Regions from separate parts of the Mesorhizobium sp. M0058 genome, predicted to be linked through region 3. Evidence: predicted binding sites of a transcription regulator. Region 3 holds the regulator's gene; each other region holds the start of a gene.
What was found. The regulator LexA, encoded in region 3, represses DNA repair genes until DNA is damaged. The targets are predictions, from matches to a motif close to TGTTCNNNNTGTGTTCNG.
Positions count from the first base shown of each region.

Region 1: uvrA (excinuclease ABC subunit UvrA) is a predicted target of LexA. The motif match lies at 3,675-3,692, and genes of this name have one in related genera.
Region 2: ssb (single-stranded DNA-binding protein) is a predicted target of LexA. The motif match lies at 1,448-1,465, and genes of this name have one in related genera.

Region 1 covers NZ_JAMYUQ010000010.1:246,199-251,185, forward strand. Annotated here, with positions in the region: gene NKJ75_RS19315 (DUF72 domain-containing protein) at 1-76, opposite strand, end outside; gene NKJ75_RS19320 (GNAT family N-acetyltransferase) at 105-569, opposite strand; gene uvrA (excinuclease ABC subunit UvrA) at 604-3,525, opposite strand; gene NKJ75_RS19330 (hypothetical protein) at 4,309-4,530, opposite strand; gene NKJ75_RS19335 (ATP-dependent Clp protease proteolytic subunit) at 4,677-4,987, opposite strand, start outside.
Region 2 covers NZ_JAMYUQ010000010.1:251,472-256,458, forward strand. Annotated here, with positions in the region: gene NKJ75_RS19335 (ATP-dependent Clp protease proteolytic subunit) at 1-12, opposite strand, end outside; gene NKJ75_RS19340 (SRPBCC family protein) at 42-509, opposite strand; gene NKJ75_RS19345 (ArsR/SmtB family transcription factor) at 506-820, opposite strand; gene NKJ75_RS19350 (ABC transporter ATP-binding protein) at 954-1,355, shown strand; gene ssb (single-stranded DNA-binding protein) at 1,566-2,102, shown strand; gene NKJ75_RS19360 (DUF2306 domain-containing protein) at 2,140-2,538, shown strand; gene NKJ75_RS19365 (OsmC family protein) at 2,561-2,986, shown strand; gene NKJ75_RS19370 (MarC family protein) at 3,046-3,675, opposite strand; gene NKJ75_RS19375 (VOC family protein) at 3,782-4,159, opposite strand; gene NKJ75_RS19380 (hypothetical protein) at 4,193-4,729, opposite strand; gene NKJ75_RS19385 (helix-turn-helix transcriptional regulator) at 4,817-4,987, shown strand, end outside.
Region 3 covers NZ_JAMYUQ010000009.1:229,899-234,885, reverse strand. Annotated here, with positions in the region: gene NKJ75_RS17700 (ComEC/Rec2 family competence protein) at 1-2,283, shown strand, start outside; gene lexA (transcriptional repressor LexA) at 2,277-3,059, opposite strand; gene NKJ75_RS17690 (GntR family transcriptional regulator) at 3,263-4,027, opposite strand; gene kynU (kynureninase) at 4,196-4,987, shown strand, end outside.

The sequences.
Region 1 (4,987 bases), on a different contig from region 3:
CCGGGTAGAAGGACGTATCCCAGGGTTCGAAAGTCCAGCCGCCCATCCCGGCGCGGATCGTTCCTTGGCTGATCATCGTCTTCCTCCCAGTTCTAAAAATGCGGTCAGGCTATTTTTCCAACCGGTTTGATCATGTCGACCACGATCCATCCGGGACGGTGGGGATTGGCTCGGCGGCCCGTTTCGTGGAAGCCATAGGCCGTATAGATCTCGATGTTCCGCTCCATGCGCGAATTGGTGTAGAGCCGCACCTCCGGCACACCCCATAGCCCCGCCTGTTCCTGGGCGAAGTCGAGCAGCGCGGTACCGAGTTTCCTCCCCTGAAAAGGGGGGGAGACCGCGACGCTGAAGATCATCGCATGATCGGGGTGGCGCTCAATAACGATCAGCCCGGCGAGTTCCGCGCCGCTCTCCAAGAGCCAGACCTCGCCACGCTCGATGCGTGGCGCATAGTCCTCGGTGACTGGGATCGGCGGCGCGCCGAACAAGGGCGTGTAGTGCTCATAGGCGGTCTGCGTCAGCGAGACGACTCCGTCGAGATCACCGGCAAGCGCCTGTCGGACTGTCATTCAAAGCTCTCCAGGCGCCCGACCGGTCTGTCAGTTACTCCGCCGCTTCGCGCTTGCCTCCGGGCCGCCGCTCCAAAAGCTCCTTCAGGAACTGGCCGGTGTAGCTGCGCTTTTCGCGCACGATCGCTTCCGGTGTGCCTTGTGCCACCAGTTCGCCACCGCCATCGCCGCCTTCGGGGCCGAGGTCGAGCACCCAGTCGGCGGTCTTGATGACTTCGAGATTGTGCTCGATGACCACCACCGTGTTGCCCTGGTCGACCAGTTCGTGAAGCACTTCCAGCAACTTGGCGACGTCGTGGAAGTGCAGGCCGGTGGTCGGCTCGTCGAGGATGTAGAGCGTCTTGCCGGTCGCCTTGCGCGACAATTCCTTGGCGAGCTTGATGCGCTGCGCCTCGCCGCCCGACAGCGTCGTCGCCTGCTGGCCGATATGGATGTAGCCGAGGCCGACCTGCTTCAGCGTCTCCAACTTGTCGCGCACCCCGGGCACGGCGGCAAAGAAATCGACGCCTTCCTCGACCGTCATGTCCAGGACGTCGGCGATCGACTTGCCCTTGAACAGGACGTCGAGCGTCTCGCGGTTGTAGCGCTTGCCGTGGCAGACGTCGCACGTGACGTAGACGTCGGGCAGGAAGTGCATCTCGATCTTGATGACGCCATCGCCCTGGCAGGCCTCGCAGCGGCCGCCCTTCACGTTGAAGGAGAAGCGGCCCGGCTGATAGCCGCGGGCCTTGGCCTCGGGCAACCCGGCAAACCAGTCGCGGATCGGTGTGAAGGCGCCGGTGTAGGTGGCCGGGTTCGAACGCGGTGTGCGGCCGATCGGCGACTGGTCGATGTCGATGACCTTGTCGAGGAATTCGAGGCCCTCGATGCGGTCGTGATCGGCCGGATGCTCGCGCGAGCCCATGATGCGGCGCGACGCCGCCTTGAACAGCGTCTCGATCAGGAAGGTCGATTTGCCGCCGCCAGACACGCCGGTGACGGCGGTGAAGGTGCCGAGCGGGATTTCGGCAGTGACGTTCTTGAGATTGTTGCCGCGCGCGCCGACGATCTTCAGCCGGCGGTTTTTCTTGGCCTCGCGCCTGACACCGGGCGTGGCGACTTCGAGCGCGCCCGACAGATATTTACCGGTGATCGAGTTGGGATTGGCCATCACCTGCTGCGGCGTGCCCTGGGCGATGATCTCGCCGCCATGAATGCCGGCGGCCGGACCCATGTCGACGACGTAATCGGCATGCAGGATGGCGTCCTCGTCATGCTCGACGACGATCACCGTGTTGCCGATGTCGCGCAGATGCTTGAGCGTGTCGAGCAGGCGGGCATTATCGCGCTGGTGCAGGCCGATCGACGGCTCATCCAGCACATAGAGCACGCCAGTGAGGCCGGAGCCGATCTGCGACGCCAGACGAATGCGCTGGCTCTCGCCGCCCGACAGCGTGCCGGAATTGCGCGACAGCGTCAGATAGTCGAGGCCGACATCGTTGAGGAAGCGCAGGCGGTCACGGATTTCCTTGAGAACGCGCACCGCGATCTCGTTCTGCTGGTCGTTGAGATGTGGCGGCAGTTCGGTGAACCACTGGTCGGCCTTGCGGATCGACAGCTCTGTGACTTCGCCGATATGCTTGCCGGCGATCTTCACCGCCAGCGCTTCCGGCTTCAGCCGGTATCCCTTGCAGACCGGGCAGGGCGTCGCCGACATGAAGCGCTCGATCTCCTCGCGCATCCAGGCGGATTCGGTTTCCTTCCACCGCCGTTCGAGATTGGGAATGACGCCCTCGAACGTCTTGGTGGTCTTGTAGGAGCGCAGGCCGTCATCATATTGGAAGGTGACCTCGCGCTCGCCGGTGCCACGCAGGACGGCATCCTTTGCCTCTTCGGTCAGGTCTTTGAACTTGTCGCCGAGCTTGAAGCCATAGGCTTTGCCCAGCGCTTCCAGCGTCTGGGCGTAATAGGGTGAGGTCGACTTCGCCCACGGGCTGACGGCGCCGTCGCGCAGCGAGACGTTTTCGTCCGGCACGATCAGGCTGGCGTCGATGGCGCGCTGGTTGCCGAGGCCGTCGCAGGTCGGGCAGGCGCCGAACGGGTTGTTGAACGAGAACAGCCTGGGCTCGATCTCCGGAATGGTGAAGCCGGAAACCGGGCAGGCGAATTTTTCCGAGAACAGGATGCGCTCATGCGTCTCGTTCTTCGATTTGTTGACCGAGTCCTCGCCGGTCTGGCTGGCGTCGAGCGGCCGGTCGGCGAACTCGGCCACCGCCAGCCCTTCCGCCAGCTTGAGCGCCGTTTCGATGGAATCGGCAAGCCGTGTCGCCAGGTCGCCGCGCACGACGATGCGGTCGACGACGACATCGATGTCGTGCTTGTACTTCTTGTCCAACGCCGGCACATCGGCGATCTCATAGAAGACGCCGTCGACCTTGACGCGCTGAAAGCCCTTCTTCTGCAGCTCCAGCAGTTCCTTGCGATACTCACCCTTGCGGCCGCGCACGATCGGCGCCAGCAGGAAAAGGCGCGTGCCTTCCTCGACCGACAGCACCCGGTCGACCATCTGTGAAACCGTCTGGCTCTCGATCGGCAGGCCGGTCGCCGGCGAATAGGGGATGCCGACGCGCGCGAACAGCAAGCGCATGTAGTCGTAGATCTCGGTGACGGTGCCGACCGTCGAACGCGGGTTCTTCGACGTGGTCTTCTGCTCGATCGAGATGGCCGGCGACAGGCCGTCGATCTGGTCGACATCCGGCTTCTGCATCATTTCGAGGAACTGGCGCGCATAAGCCGACAGGCTCTCGACGTAACGGCGCTGGCCCTCGGCATAGATGGTGTCGAAAGCAAGCGACGATTTGCCGGAGCCCGACAGGCCGGTCATGACGATCAGGCTGTCACGCGGCAGGTCGAGATCGACATTCTTCAGGTTGTGTTCGCGTGCCCCGCGAATGGAAAGGTATTTATGGTCGGCCATCGCCGGTCGCCGCCTCAGGTCTGGTGTCAGTGGGATCGGCGGGTTTTCCCGGCCATTCCCTATGTAGGTATTTTTGCCGCCACGTCGAGAGACGCCACACTTCTCGACCAAAGCCGTTTAACCGTCTTTCGCGCGAAGGGGCAAGCGGAAAGAACAAAGACCGAACACGCTCCTGACAAAGCTGTGCAGAAACTGACAAGGGTGTTTCAGAAACTGACCCTGACGTAAGCTCCCGACGATCACATTTTCCGTAACCGGCTATTCAAGGTTGACGTCGTCGAATCGGGGGCGCACTCTGCCGGAGTCAACGGAGCCGGCCGTCTTTGATGGCCTCGCCGCCCATAGCGGCCTGCGAGACGCCGCAGGTTTTTGCGATTTGTGCTTCGGATTGACACCTGTCGCAACGGACATAGGAGCGGAGCATGACGCCACCGGATAGTCCCTTGAGGCTCCACCTGCTGGTGGAGCCGCGGCGGGCATAAGTGCCAGGTAGTTTCAAGGCATTGGAGTGTATGCGTCCAAACGAACGCATCGCGTCAGTCCAACAAACCACCCGACAAACCGTGACCTGCCGAATCCCACAAAAATCAGAGACGGCTAGTCGGATCGTCGGCTGAATGCCGCGAAGCATCCGAAATCAAAGTCGGTATAACACTACCGGCAGTTTGGATTTGGAATCCAAAAAAAGCCCCGACCGTTAGCGGAAGCAACGGCGGGGCTGTTCTTTTGCGAGGAAGTCGTCGGCGCAGGCTTTCTCTCCCGTATAGTAGCTGGGAGAAGGGGCTACCGGCGCGGCGGCTTGATCCCACCCGTGCCGACATCGACAGTGATGCTGCCGGAAATCCTGACATCGGTGTCGCCGATCTTGAACGTGCCGTTCTCGCCGGCAGGCAGCGCGTCGTCCGGCTCCGGCTGCGGCGCGGGCTTGGCGATGCGGTAGTCGCCGGTCACGCCGGGCAGGGCGCCTTTCCGCGACGTGCTGGTGCTGCCCCCGGCAAAGGCCATGCTCGATGTCGCCGCCGTGATGGCAATGGCTATGGTCAGTCTGTTCAGGTGGTAGCGCATGGCAAGACTATAGTGCCGCGCTCAAGGCGAGGCCAGACCAGCGGCGTTGAAATTGAGGGAACACCGGCCTGCATTCAATCCGCCGATCAGGCCGCCTCCTTTTTGCGGGTGTCGAACACATGGTCGACGAGGCCCCACTCCTTGGCCTCCTTGGCGGTCATGAAGAAATCGCGGTCGAGCGTGCGTTCGACCTCTTCATAGGTGCGGCCGCAATGTTGCGCATACAGTTCCGTCATGTGCCGTTTGGTGCGCAAAATGCCTTCGGCATGGCGCTGGATGTCGGAGGCCTGGCCCTGGAAGCCGCCCAGAGGCTGGTGCAGCACGATGCTGGCGTTGGGGAGCGCGATGCGCCGGCCCGGCGTTCCCGCCATCAGCAGGAACGAGGCCATCGAGGCGG
Region 2 (4,987 bases), on a different contig from region 3:
AAAGCCGCTCATCTCATTGTCTCCGTTTTGATTTTTCCGGTTCAGGCAGCGCGCAGCAACAGGCGTGGCGCGTTGGCGGCGACAGGCGGTTTGGGCTTGTATGCGCGCAGCCAGAGCCGGCAGCCGGCGCCGGCCATCGCGACCGCAGGCGTCAGGACAAGCCCGTCATGGACGATGCGCAGATGCGTGCCGCCGGAAACGGTGCGGGCGAGTGTGAAGGTGACGATGCTCTCCAGCTCCTCGCGGTCGGCGTCGCCGGAACGCTCGCGCCAGGAATAGCGCAGCAGGCGCCCCGGTTCGGCATCGAGCACTTCGCACTCGATCGGCTTCTCAGGCCCGGCAAAGGCAAAGCGGCTGCCGGTTTCCGGATTGATGTCGTTCGGCATCATCCATTCCGCCAAGAGGTCCGGCACGGTCAGTGCCCGCCACACTTTTTCCGGTGCGTCCGGCAGATCGCATTCGAAGGCGAGGGCATCTTTGGCGGTCTGCGTCTGCTTTTCGTCGGTCATTGGTCCATGTCCTTCAAAACGGCCTTCAGTCTTTCGATGCGCTCCGGCCAAAATGCGCGGTAGCGTTCGATCCAGCCGAGCAGCGGCTCGAGCCCTTGCGGATCGGCGCGATAGTAGGCGTTGCGGCCGGCGCGTCTTTCGCTGACCAGGCCTGCGCCGCGCAGCACGGCAAGGTGCTGCGACACCGCCGGCTGCGACACGCTCATGCCGGTGCGCAACTCCGACACGCTCATCTCGCCGGAAGTCAGCCGCTCGTAGACGGCGCGTCGCGTCGGGTCGGCCAGGGCGCGAAAAATCTCTGCTTCGATCATGGCAAAAGCATAAGTCGATACTTATCGATTTGGCAAGGGGTGTTTTGAATGCCGCGTATTGATTGGATCCTGCCGGGCCTCTAAGCCGTGGGGAACAAGATGGGCCGATCATCGCGAGGCAGGAGTAGTATTTATGAATTCCAACGTCGATCTTTCGTCCGCCGAGAACCTCAACGAGGCTCTGAGGCTCTATCGCCGCCTCGTACTCGGTATAGGAGCGATCGCCGTCATCGGTTTCGTGGCCGTGACCTTGTTGGCCAAGCTGGGTACGGCGCTATCGCCGCCATACGGGATTTACATCTTCGGCGAAGGATTGGGGACCTGGGGCCTGATCGCGGTGGTAGCGGCGCTCGTCGCTCAGGTGTGGTGGCACGGGCGCGCGATCGGGAAATTGCTGAATGACCCGGCTCTGAAATCTGAACCTGCAGTCGGGCTGATGTCGGCGCCAACCGTGATCGCACAGCGCGCCCATGGCATGGGCATGGAGTGGAGCGGCTTTTTCGGTCCGTTGCGACCAGTTAAAAAACGGCGCTGACGACACCGCTTCTCGCCCCTGCGTGTCAGCTAAATCCACGCGCCCGCGTCGGCGATTGCTGCCATTCCTTGACAATCCGTGGATAACAGTATAGGAACGAAAAGGGAACAAAAACCTTGTGGGAAAAGCCAGCCGCGGCAAGCCAGGATTGTCCGCGGCCTGTAAGGTGAACGACTTGATATTTGTTTCGGATGAGCGCGGAGAATTGTCATGGCGGGTAGCGTCAACAAGGTCATTCTGGTCGGCAACCTCGGCGCGGACCCTGAAATCCGCCGCCTGAATTCTGGTGACCCGGTCGTCAACATCCGCATCGCCACGTCGGAAAGCTGGCGCGACAAGAACTCCGGCGAGCGCAAGGAAAAGACCGAATGGCACAACGTGGTCATTTTCAATGACCAGATCGCCAAGGTCGCCGAGCAGTACCTGAAGAAGGGCATGAAGGTTTACGTCGAAGGCCAGCTGCAGACACGCAAATGGCAGGATCAGACCGGCGCCGACAAGTATACGACCGAAGTCGTGTTGCAGAAATTCCGCGGCGAGCTGCAGATGCTCGATTCTCGCGGCGAGGGCGGCGGTCAGGTCGGCAACTATGCCGCCGGCGGCGGCAGCGCGAGCCGTGGCTCGGATTTCGGCCAGTCTGGCCCCAATGAGAGCTTCAACCGCGGCGGCAACAGCGGTGGCGGCGGTTCCAAGGGCGGCGGTGGCGGCGGCTCGTCGCGCGAACTGGACGACGAAATCCCGTTCTGAGCTGACGGTAGTCAGCGATATCTGAGGAGAGGGCGCGATGTCGCTCGGACCGCTTCTATCGGCGCGCCCTCCCATTCCATGGCACGCCTTCGCGGCCCTTGCCGCGCTGGCCATTGGCGCTACGCAACTGGCGCTGCCGAAAGGCACGACGCGTCATCGTGTCGTCGGCTATACCTGGGCGGCGCTGATGCTGGTCGTCGCCATCTCCAGTTTCTGGATCCAGCAGATACGCCTCGTCGGTCCGTTCAGCCCGATCCATCTCTTGTCGATTTTAGTGTTGATCGCCGTGCCGCTGGCGGTCTGGCACGCGCATATGCATCGGGTCGCCAAACATCGCAGGGTCATGATATCGCTGTATGTTTTCGCCCTGATCGGCGCCGGCGTGTTCACGCTGCTGCCGGGGCGGATCATGCACACGGTCGTCTTCGGCCAGTGACGCTTTCTGAAGGAAGATTGCCGTGAAAGCACGGATCAAATGGGTCGAGGAGCGCACCTTCGTCGGCGAGTCCGGCAGCGGCCACAAGGTTGTGCTGGGAACCGCCTCCGGGCCGGAAGGCAAGACGCCGGGTCCGAGCCCGATGGAACTGGTGCTGATCGGCACCGGCGGCTGCTCGGCCTATGATGTCGTCCACATCCTCGAAAAAGGCCGCGAGGCGATCGAGGACTGTGTTGTCGAACTCGACGCCGACCGGGCCGAAACCGACCCCAAAGTCTTCACCCGCATCCACATGCATTTCATCGTCACGGGCCACGCGCTGTCGCGCGACAAGGTCCAGCGCGCCATCAACCTGTCGATCGAGAAATACTGCTCGGCCTCGGCCATGCTGGCCAAGACGGCTGTCATCACCCACGATTTCGAGGTCGTCGATACGGCGGTGGAGTAGGGAGCAGGGAGCAGGGAGCAGGGAGCAGGGAGCAGGGAGCAGGGAGCAGGGGCTGCCGTTCACCCCGCCATCAGCGCCTTGATCCCATCCGCGACGAACTGAACCGCAAGCGCGGCCAGGATGACGCCGAGCAGGCGGGTGAGGATCGAGCGGCCGGTCTGGCCGAGGATGCGGTCGATGCGCTCCGACAGCACGAACACCAGATAGGTGATGGCAAGGCAGACGAAGATGATGCCGACCAGCGCCGCTTGTGCTGCAAAACCCTGAAACGAGCCCGACAGTAGCACGGTCGCCGAAATCGCACCGGGGCCGGCGATCAGCGGGATCGCCAGCGGGAAGGCCGCGATGTTGTGGATCATGTCCTTGGTGATGGCAACGTCGCCGATCTTCTCCTTGCGGTCCTGGCGGCGCTCAAACACCATTTCGAACGCGATGAAGAACAGCAAAAACCCGCCGGCGACGCGGAAAGCCGGCAGCGTGATGCCGAACACCGACAGGATGGACGCCCCGGCCACCGCAAACAGCGCCATCACCAGGAAGCCGATGATCGAGGCGCGCACCGAAACCTGCTGACGTTCCTCGCGGTTCATGCCGCGTGTCACCGCGAGGAAGAGCGGCGCGAGACCTGGCGGGTCGATGGTCACCAGAATGGTGACGAAGGCGTTGAACAGGCTGTCGAAACTCGGCATCGCTGACCCCTCCCGCCGGGCCGGACCCCTGCGCCACGATAGTGGTAGAGCAAAGCCTGCCCGGTGGGAACCGTCTGAGATGCCGATACCGGAGACGCCGGCTATGTTAGGCGGCAGCGTTGCAATAGGCCTCCAGGCGATAGCCGTCGGGATCGACGATGAAGGCAGCGTAATAGTCCTCGCCATAGTCGGCGCGCAGGCCCGGCGCGCCATTGTCGCTGCCGCCTGCACGCAAGGCGGCGGCATGGAAGGCGACGACACTCTGCCTCGTCGGCGCGCTAAAGCAGAAATGCAGACCGAACTTCTCGTCCGATGGCACTGGCCGCTCCGCGTCGTTCACCCACAGCGCGACGGCTTGCGCACCATAACCCAGTGAGCCTGGCGACTGGCCGAGGCAAGAATAACCGAGCGGCTTTAGCGCGGCATCGTAGAAGGGCTTCGAAACGTTGGTGTCGCGGACACCGATCGAGACATGGTCAAGTATGTTTTTTCACCTTTTTTGCAATATGTTGCGTCATCAGTCCTGGGCGACGCGGCGCGCCAGGAACTCGACTTCGAGACGCCATGTCTTGCCATCGTCGTGCGAACGCTCGCCGAGCCAGCGGAAGCCGTCCTTGGTGATGCGCGAAAAGCTCCAGCGAACCGAGGAACCAGTGCCGTCGGCGCCGACCTGCACAATCGTGTCCCCTTCGGCGCGACCAAGCTGGCGGCTGTAGTATTGGTTGCGCGGGTCGCTCCAGAAGATGTGCCAGGCATCCGAGCCGGGATCATAGGCCCGCAGCGTTGTGCCATGGAAAGTCCATTTGCCGAGCGAGGGCGAGGGGCCGGCATCCCGTGCGGGCAGGATCCATACGTCCTGGATCGCCCTGCCTTCCAGGACCCAGCCGAAATGCACCTCGCCGCGTCCGGTGAAAACCGTGCCGTCCTCGAGATGGCGCGTGGCATCGAATGTCCAGGCGCCGACGAAGCGGCCGTAGAGATCCAGCTTTTCAGCCAGGCCGGGATTGGGGCCGTCGCTGTGGAGCGCTTCGGCAAAGGAGGATGTACCGATCATACTTGCTGCCTTCGTTGTGTCAGGAGGCTGCAAGCGATAGGCCCCGACCGGGTGTCGCGCTTGGGAAAAATTGCCATCTTTCAAGCCATGACGACGAGCGAACAAAAGCTGGCATCGGGGCAGGGCTGGCATGTCTGCGACGTGCTGTGCACGGCTGGCGCCGGCGACCGCCCGTTCGAGGAGGCGCACGACACCTTCTGCGTTGCCGCTGTCACCAGCGGCACCTTCCGCTACCGCACCAGCCAGGGCGCCGCCATG
Region 3 (4,987 bases):
GCGCCCGGATCTATCGCCCGTCTGCGCAGACGGCTTCGCCGTCCGTCATGGCCCGCGCTCCGCCGCAGCCTTGCCGTGGCCGCCAACACGGAGCTCGACCGGGGCGTCGCCTTCCTGCTGGTGCCGGTTTTCCTGGCGGCCGGCGTCATCATTTATTTCTCGCTGGCCGGCGAGCCCGGCTTTGCGCAGCCAATCGCCATTGTGGTGCTGGCGACATGTTGCGCCCTCGCCACGCGATCGCGGCCGAGGACGCATCTGTTCTGCATGGCCGCGATGCTGTGCGCGCTCGGCGTCGTCGCCGCCAAAGTCGAGACTTGGCGCGCCGGAACGCAGATGCTCGGCTCCGAGATTCAGACACGGCTGACCGGCCGCGTCGTCAGTCTCGAACAGATGGAAAGCGGCCGCATCAGGCTGACGCTCGATGTGGTTTCGACCGCTTACCCCGAGCTGCGCTACGCCCCGGAGCGGGTCAGGCTCTCGGCGCGGACCGTTCCCGCCGATATGACCGCCGGCTCCCTGATCACCGGCTATGCCAGGCTGTTGCCGCCGACCGGTCCGGTGCGGCCGGAGAGCTACGATTTCTCCTTCGACAGCTATTTCACCGGTATCGGCGGCAGCGGCTTCTTTCTCGGCAATCCGAAAACCATTGCTACGCAGGGACCGCCGCCGCTGACCGCGCGGCTCTCCTCGGCAATCGAGAACGCGCGCGAAAACATTGCCGACCATATCAGGGGCAAAATCGGCGGCGCCGAAGGCGAGATTGCCGCGGCGTTGATTGTCGGGGTGCGCGCCGGCATCCCGGACGAGGTCAACGAAGCGATGCGGCGCACCGGCATCTACCACATCATCTCCATCTCCGGCCTGCACATGGCGCTGGTTGCCGGCACCATCATGGTGTTGCTGCGTGGCGCCTTTGCGCTGTTTCCCGATTTCTCTTCGCGCCGCCCAGTCAAGAAATATGCAGCAGTGGCAGCACTCGTCTCCATCGCCGCCTATCTCGTCATTTCAGGCGTCGTGGTTGCCGCCGAGCGCAGCTTCATCATGCTGGCGGTCATGCTTGTCGCCGTGCTGTTTGATCGCGCCGCACTCACCATGCGCAATCTGGCGATCTCCGCCATTGCCGTCATCCTGGTGTCGCCGCACGAGGTGGTCGGTCCCAGCTTCCAGATGTCGTTTGCTGCCACCGCCGCCCTTGTCGGCGCCTATGCCGGCTGGGCCGATTACCGCGCCGACAAGGTGAGAACGCCGCCGGCAAAGCGCTCCTTCGTCGGCTTCCTGTCGCGAAAATTCGCGCTGGCCATGGGCAGCCTCGCCATGACCTCGATCATCGCCGGCAGTGCAACCTTGCTGTTCGCCATCTGGCATTTTCAGCGTGTGTCGCCGCTCAGCCTGATCGCCAATCTGGCCGTGATGCCGATTGTTTCGTTGATCGTCATGCCTTTTGCCGTGCTCAGCGCACTGGCGATGCCGTTCGGCGCCGACGGGCCGTTCCTCTATGTGATGGGCAAGGGTCTGATGGCGATGATCGCTATATCGGCCTGGATTTCCGAGCGCTCGCCGGTCGACGCCGTCGGGCTGATCTCCATCCGCTCGGTGCTGTTGGTGGCGGTCGCCCTCGTCATCGCCACCATGGCCACCACCTGGCTCAGGTTGGCGGCCGTGCCTTTCGCGCTGGCCGGCCTGTTGACGGTGCCGCAGGTGCTTACGCCCGACGTGCTCATATCCGAGGATGCGCATCTGGTGGCCATGCCGATCGGTGGCGGCGAACTCGCCCTCAACCGCGAACGCTCCAACGAATTCACCACGGACAATTGGAAACGGGCGCTGCGGGCCGAAACCATTATCCCACCTGAGATTTTCGAGGCAACAGATACGCGGTTCGATCTCGATCCGCTCGATCTGCCGCCCGGCTCGCCCTTCTATTGCACCGGCGATCTCTGTATCGCCCGGCACCCTTCCGGAGCCATTGTGGCGCTTGCGAAAGACCGCAAGACGGCGCGGCCGGCCTGTGCCTTCGCGAGCCTGATCGTCATCGATGACGCCACCGCCTACAATCCGTGCCGCGACCCGCTGGTGCTGGTCGTGACGAAGAAACAGCTGGCCCGCGACGGCAGCGCCGCCGTCTTCTTCGATCCGCAATCGGCAGCTGCAGCGCCAACCATCCGCTTCGCCGTCGACAAGCCGTATCGCCCCTGGCACGAGCAACGCCGCTTCTCCCGCGAAGCGCGCGGCCTGCCGCCTTACAACCAGCGTGAAAAGTACAAACCCAAGCCGGCTCAGTAGCGCCGGATCAATCCGACAAGCTTGCCCTGCACCTTCACCCTGTCCGGTCCAAAAATGCGGGTCTCGTAGGCCGGGTTGGCGGCTTCCAGGGCGATCGAGGCGCCCTTGCGGCGGAAGCGTTTCAGGGTCGCTTCCTCATCGTCGACCAACGCCACCACGATCTCGCCGGGGCTGGCTGTGTCGGCATTGCGGATGATGACCGTGTCGCCATCGAAAATGCCGGCCTCGATCATCGAATCGCCCTTGACCTCGAGCGCGTAGTGTTCGCCGCCCATGATCATATCGGGCGGCACCGAGATCGAATGGGTCTGATGCTGGATGGCGTCGATCGGCACGCCGGCGGCGATGCGTCCCATAACCGGGATTGAAATCGCGGAAACGGCATCGTCATTGCCGGCCGACATCGAACGCGACGGCGAGCCCGGCTTGATCTGGCGGCCGAGACCGCCTTGGCCCATCGCGCCTTGTCCTTGGCCGCCTTGCCCTTGGCCGGTTTGACCAAGACTGCCCTGAATCACGCTCGGCGAAAACTTCCTCGCCGCATTGAGGCCTGGTGCGATCGAGTCGGGCAGCCGCAGCACTTCCAGCGCGCGCGCCCGGTTCGGCAGCCGGCGAATGAAACCGCGCTCCTCAAGCGCCGTGATCAGGCGGTGGATGCCGGACTTGGAGGCGAGGTCGAGCGCTTCCTTCATCTCGTCGAAGGACGGCGGGATTCCGCTCTCCTTCAGGCGTTCATGGATGAACATCAGAAGCTCATGTTGTTTGCGCGTCAGCATCGCGGCCCCCAAGGGTTCTGAAATCAGAATCAGAAAAAACAAACCCAGAACAAACACTATCTGTTCCAGTTGTGTTCCGCAACCTTTTAAAGTTTAATGAATGTGTTGACGTTTTGTTCAGCGTAACGTTCGGCGCTGCGGGCGCCGCCTGCGCCCATTTGCCGGCAACGGGTGAAACGAAGCCAAAGTGCCCTGCGCGTCGGCTACGACCGCCGCTTCCTTTTCGGACGGGGCTGCGCAGCATCCGCGCCGGGTTCGCTCTGGGCATAGACCTGCAGCGTGTAGCCGATGTGAGCGGTCATCAGAGTTTTCGCACGTTCGACGTCGCGATCGAGGGCCGCTTCCATCAGGGCGGTATGGTGTTCGATCGCCACGGCGTCGCGCAGGGCCGCCACGGCCTTCCGGTGTCCATCCGTGCGGCCGGCGGCGGCGCGCAGCGTCGGGACCAGACCCAGAAAGCGGTGATGGCGATGCAATTGGTCGGAAATCGTCGCATTGAAGCGCAGCAGCCAGCTGGATGTCGCGGCACTGAGCAGCGCCGCATGGAAGGCATCGTGTTTTTCGTACCACGCGTCGACCGCATCATCCGATGGATCGTCGAGAACAGACCCGCACCGTGAGAGACGATAGTGGGCGGCAACGACCGCGTCTTCCCACTCACGGTCGCCCTTCTCGATCGATTCCACCAGCAGGGGCAGTTCGACCACCAGCCGCGCACGCGCCAAATCCTCGAGCTCCGCCCGAGAGGCGGGAGCGACCGCAAACCCGCGGTTGCTGATGGCGGTCACAAGCCGTTCCGCCTCCAGCCGCGACAGCGCCTCGCGCAACGGCGTCCAGCCGATGCCGTAGGTGTTGCGCAGCGTGCTCAGCTTCAACGGCGCGGCAGGCGCCAGCCGGGTCGCAAGAATATCGCGCCTGAGCAGGCGATAGGCCACTTCCGTCTTCGAGGTCTGCTCGTCATCCAGCATCGTGATCCATCAGACATAAACGCTCGGCTGAGCATTATATATCAAAGCCTTTCAATGGGTGAATTATATATAATGTTTGACAGTTCAAGGGCGACCCCTCAAGATCGCCGGCATGTTTGGGCGGGCAGGCTCCGCCGCGCGCGTTTGTCCATGGAGGGGCGCCGAATCATGATGACACCCGATCTCGCTGCAATCGAAGCAATGGATGCCGCCGATCCGCTGCGCTCCATGCGCGAACGCTTTGTCTTGCCGCAAGGCGTGATTTATCTCGACGGCAATTCCCTGGGTGCCGCGTCACCAGCCGTCTTCAGCGAATTGCAGCAGGCCGCCACGCAGGAATGGGCGCACGACCTCATTCGCGCCTGGAACACGGCTGGCTGGTTCAACATGCCAGTGGAACTGGGAGATCAGCTCGGACGACTGATCGGCGCGGCTGACGGGCAGACGGTGGTCTGCGACACAACCTCGATCAACATCTACAAGCTGCTGCACGCAGCGCTCGGCATGCGGCCGGATCGGTCGGTCATCGTTGCCGAGGGCGACAGTTTCCCGACCGACCTCTACATGGCCGAAGGCGTCGCCTCCACCCGGCCGAGAACGCGGCTGCGGCTGGAGGGCGTCGACGCGGCCGCAATCGAGGAGCTGATCGACGACAGCGTTGCCGTCATCCTGGTCAACCACGTCAACTACAAATCCGGCCAGTTGCGCGACATGCCGGCGCTGACGCGCAAGGCACATGACGCCGGCGCGCTGATCATCTGGGATCTCTGCCACACCGCCGGCGCCTTGCCGGTCGAACTCGACCGTGCCAATGCCGATTTCGCTGTCGGCTGCACCTACAAATACCTCAATGGCGGCCCGGGCTCGCCGGCCTTCATCTACGCGGCCGAGCGCCACCATGGTGATATCAGGCAGCCGCTCAGCGGCTGGTGGGGCCATGCGCGGCCCTTTGCCTTCGAG